2 regions of the Dechloromonas sp. ZS-1 genome follow, and region 2 is predicted to be linked to the other one. Evidence: predicted binding sites of a transcription regulator. Region 2 holds the regulator's gene; the other holds the start of a gene.
What was found. The regulator LexA, encoded in region 2, represses DNA repair genes until DNA is damaged. The targets are predictions, from matches to a motif close to ACTGTATNTANATACAGT.
Positions count from the first base shown of each region.

Region 1: recA (recombinase RecA) is a predicted target of LexA. The motif match lies at 1,290-1,307, and genes of this name have one in related genera.

Region 1 covers NZ_JBDIYD010000001.1:280,018-282,410, reverse strand. Annotated here, with positions in the region: gene AACO21_RS01390 (sodium:solute symporter family protein) at 1-490, opposite strand, end outside; gene AACO21_RS01385 (RluA family pseudouridine synthase) at 564-1,217, opposite strand; gene recA (recombinase RecA) at 1,429-2,393, shown strand, end outside.
Region 2 covers NZ_JBDIYD010000007.1:142,599-144,991, reverse strand. Annotated here, with positions in the region: gene AACO21_RS11105 (PhnD/SsuA/transferrin family substrate-binding protein) at 1-387, shown strand, start outside; gene AACO21_RS11100 (hypothetical protein) at 368-676, opposite strand; gene lexA (transcriptional repressor LexA) at 793-1,398, shown strand; gene AACO21_RS11090 (SOS cell division inhibitor) at 1,395-2,306, shown strand; gene AACO21_RS11085 (DNA polymerase Y family protein) at 2,221-2,393, shown strand, end outside.

The DNA of each region.
Region 1 (2,393 bases), on a different contig from region 2:
AGGTGAGCACGATGGCGGCGCCGAGGATCATGCCGGCGGTCGGGCTGATGGCACCGTCGGTGACGACGCTGAAAACCAGGCCGAGCGCCTTGATCTGGGCGGCGACCCAACCGAGGTAGGAGACGACGATGCAGAGCGTGGTCAGCACTTCAACCGTACGGTTGTAGCGCAGGCGGAAAAAGTCGCCCAGCGTCAGCACATTCATCTTGTACAGCTTGGTGGCGAAGAAGATGCCGCCCAGAATCAGGCAGAGCGAGGAGCCGAAGGGGTCGGCCACGACACCGCGAAGGCCTTCCTTGACGAAGGTGGCCGAGACGCCGAAAACGGCTTCGGCCCCGAACCAGGTGGCGAAGACGGTGGCGGTCACCACGGGCAGCGGCAGATGACGGCCTGCCACGGCGAAATCCTTGGCGCTATGAACGCGGGTGGCAGCGAGCAGGCCGATGCCGATGGAAACGAGCAGGTAAAGGACGACGAACCAGATCAGCATGATGTCGCGCGGTCGACCGGCTTAAGGGGTTGAAAATGCGCGGATTATACGGTGCTGTGCGGCGATCTGGACGTCAAAAAGGCGGGGCGCATTCAAATTGCTGCGGCAGGCCGCTCACCGGGTGAGCAAAGGCGACCTGGGCCGCGTGCAGGAGCAGGCGCTCGGCCCGTTCGTAAGCGATCCCGCCATAGAGGTCGTCGCCCAGGATCGGGTGGCCGAGCGACATCATGTGCACACGCAACTGGTGCGAGCGGCCGGTCACCGGCTCAAGCTCGACCCGGGTGGTCTGGGTGGCGGGCGAACGCTCAAGCACGCGGTAGCGGGTGAGCGAGGGCTTGCCTCGCTCAAAGTCGACCATTTGCCGGGGGCGGTTTGGCCAGTCGCAGATCATCGGCAGGTCAATTTCGCCGACATCCTGCTCAACGATGCCCTGCACGACGGCGATATAGCGCTTGTCCACAGCCCGTTCGCGGAACAGCATCGAGAAGTGGCGCTGCATGGCCTCGCCCCGCGCCAGGATCAGCAGACCGGAGGTGGACATGTCGAGGCGATGCACGATGAGTGCTTCGGGATGGGTCTCCTGCACCCGGTGGATCAGGCAATCGTGCTTGTCCTCGCCGCGCCCGGGTACGGAGAGCAGGCCGGCGGGCTTGTCGGTGATCAGGAAAGCGTCGTCGGTGTATAGGACGGTGGAGCCGGTGGCCGGGGGCGGCGCGTAAACAGTCATCTCGGGAGGGCCCGGCGGTCGACCGGTGCAGAAAGGCAAAAATCCGCTTGCCAGAGGGCCTGCGGATCATGTACTGTACGGATATACAGTATTTGTACTGGGGATCAGACCACACTATACCGTGTCCGGGCCCCGAATGACGAATCAGGCAATTTCTATACCATCCGTGGCCCCTGTGCCATAATCCGCTCAAATTTTCGAGGACTCCCCCATGGACGACAACAAGGCAAAAGCGCTGGCAGCGGCGCTGCAACAGATCGAAAAGCAATTCGGCAAGGGCTCCATCATGAAGATGGGCGAAGCCGATGTCGAACAGGGCCTGCAGGTCGTGTCGACCGGCTCGCTCGGCCTGGACATCGCGCTTGGCGTCGGCGGCCTGCCGCGTGGCCGTGTGGTCGAAATCTACGGCCCGGAATCCTCCGGCAAGACCACCCTCTGTCTGCAAGTCGTTGCCGAAATGCAGAAACAGGGCGGTGTGGCGGCCTTCATCGATGCAGAACACGCGCTTGACCCCTCCTACGCCCAGAAACTGGGCGTCAATGTCGGCGAACTCCTGATCTCCCAGCCCGATACCGGCGAGCAGGCACTTGAAATCGCCGACATGCTGGTGCGTTCCGGCTCGGTCGACATCATCATCGTGGACTCGGTGGCTGCCCTCACCCCGCGCGCCGAAATCGAAGGCGAAATGGGCGACCAGATGGTCGGCCTGCATGCCCGCCTGATGTCCCAGGCCCTGCGCAAGCTGACCGCGAACATCAAGAAGACCAACACCCTGGTCATCTTCATCAACCAGATCCGCATGAAGATCGGCGTCATGTTCGGCTCCCCGGAAACCACCACCGGTGGTAACGCGCTCAAGTTCTACGCTTCCGTGCGTATGGACATCCGCCGTATCGGCGGCATCAAGAAGGGCGACGAGGTGATCGGCAACGAAACCAAGGTCAAGGTCGTCAAGAACAAGGTCTCGCCCCCGTTCCGTGAAGCGATTTTCGACATCCTGTACGGCGAGGGCATCTCCCGCGAAGGCGAAATCATCGAAATGGGCGTGGCTCACAAGCTGATCGACAAGTCGGGTGCCTGGTACTCCTACAAAGGCGAAAAGATCGGCCAGGGCAAGGACAATGTCCGTGAATTCCTGAAGGCCAATCCGGCCATCGCGCAGGAAGTCGAAGCCGG
Region 2 (2,393 bases):
AATCCGGTCAATCGGGAACTCCTGCTCGAAAATCTGCACTTGGCCGGTGCCCGGGTAACGGCTGTGGAGAACGGTCGGGCGGCCTGCGATGCGGTGGCGGAAGAGGGCGGCGCGGCCTTCGATGTGGTCCTGATGGATTTGCAGATGCCTGTCATGGGCGGCTATGAGGCCACCGAACGCATTCTGGCCATGGCGCCGGATCTGCCGATCATCGGCCAGACGGCGCATGCTTATGGCGAAGAGCGGGATCGCTGCTTTGCCGTCGGGATGGTGGCGCATATTGCCAAGCCCATCGATCTGGGCGAGTTGATGCGCCTGATTCAGGTGCATGGCGGTGCACGTCATGCGGCCCGCCATGCGGCCGGGGTTAGGCCTTCAGCGCAGTGAAAAAACGGTCGCGGGCGGCTTCGAGTGCTGCCTGCTCGCTCTCCGGCACCAGGCGGCTGCAGGTCCGGTAAAACGTGTCGAAGGCGGCACGTACGCCGGCTTCGGTGAGGCGGCCCCGGGCTGCGGTTTTGGGGGCGGCATCTGCGGTCTCGATGGGTCTGAGAACAGCATAGCGGGGAATGATCTGCTGCCCGCCTTCTTCCGAAGAGGCAGTCAGCGGGCCGGTCTTCACGAAGACCTTGCCTTCGTATTCAAAGCGGGCGCCCAGGGGCAGGTGTTGCAGTTTCATGATCGGTACTCTGACGGTCGACGCCGGATATTAGCCGATTTTGCCGCTTGCTTCCGCTTGCCAAAAATCGATAACTGTACAAAAATACAGTCATTGGTTTTTGCGTGGAGCCCCTCATGAAACTGACCCCGCGACAGCAGGAAATCCTCGATTTCATCCGCAATACGGTTGAAGTCCTTGGCGCGCCGCCCACCCGGGCCGAAATCGCCACGGCCTTCGGCTTTGCCTCGCCCAATGCGGCGGAGGATCATCTCAAGGCCCTCGCCAAAAAAGGGGCCATCAATCTGGAACCGGGCTCGGCCCGGGGTATCCGTCTGGTCGAACAACTGGGTTTGCCCCTCATCGGTAGCGTGGCGGCCGGTTCGCCCATTCTGGCTGTCGAGAACGTGCAGGGACGCTATGCCCTGGATGCCGGACTGTTCAATCCCCGTGCCGACTTTCTGCTCAAGGTGCGCGGCCTTTCCATGATCGATGCCGGGATTTTCGATGGCGACCTGCTTGCCATACACAAGACCACGCAAGCGCGTGACGGGCAGATCGTCGTTGCCCGGCTGGATGAAGAGGTCACGGTCAAGCGCCTGCAACGCATGAACGGCCTGATCAAGCTGATCGCCGAAAACCCGGATTACGAGCCCATCATCGTCAATCCGGCCCAGGTCGATTTCGCCATCGAAGGGGTGGCCGTCGGCCTGATTCGCGGAGCGGTCAGCACCTTCTCATGAGCGCCATGCCGCAGACAGTCGCGCTGGCCGATGTGCTGGCCCGGGGCGATGTCTGGCGCGGCGATGCGCTGGCCCGCCTGCCGGTGGACGCATTGGCCACCGGCTATCCGGAACTCGATGCCGAATTGCCCGGAGGCGGCTGGCCGCAGGGGCAATTGACCGAGTGTCTGAGCGACCAGGCGGGCATCGGCGAACTTTCCCTGATCATGCCGACGCTGGCGCGGCTGTCTGCCGGAGATGGCTGGCTCGCCCTGGTGGCACCGCCTTATGTGCCGCATGCTCCCGCCTGGCTGGCCGCCGGGGTGGCGTTGCAGCGTTTGGTCATCCTTTATCCCGGCCGCGAACTGGCCTGGTGTGTCGAGCAGTTGCTGGCGAGCGGCGGTTTTTCGGCCGTGCTGGTGTGGCCCGAGCAGCATCGGGCGAATGCACCGCTGAGTCGGCAGGCGCCCTATTTTTTACAAACCGCGTTCGACGGCGTGGGGAGTTGCCTGCCAGAGGGCGCGATGCCGGTGAATGCACCGATGCCGGCTCGGGATGGGGGTCTGTCCGCTGCCCTGGCTGGGCGTGCGAGCAAGTTGGCCGGCCAGCGGCATACGCGAGGCAGCACCGCCGCGCTGGACGCACGCACCTTGCGGCGGTGGCAGGTAGCGGCTGAACAGCACCCGGTTTTTGCCTGTGTGTGGCGGTCGACCGCCGCCGCCCGTGAGACCTCGCCGGCGGCCTTGCGCGTTTCCCTGCAGCCGGCCGCGCAGGGCCTCTCGGTGCATATCCTGAAGCGGCGCGGCATGCCGGCAGCCCGACCGCTGACCCTGGCCTTGCCGCATGCCCCGCGTCCTCATCATGCTCTGGCTCGCCCTGTATTTTCCCCAACTGCCACGCGAAGCCCTGGCCTCAGTATCGTCGCCTAGTGCGGTGACTGCCCGGGGACGGGTTGTCGTGGCCGATCCGGCGGCGCAGACGGCAGGGATTGAAGCGGGCTTGTCGCTGGCTGCGGC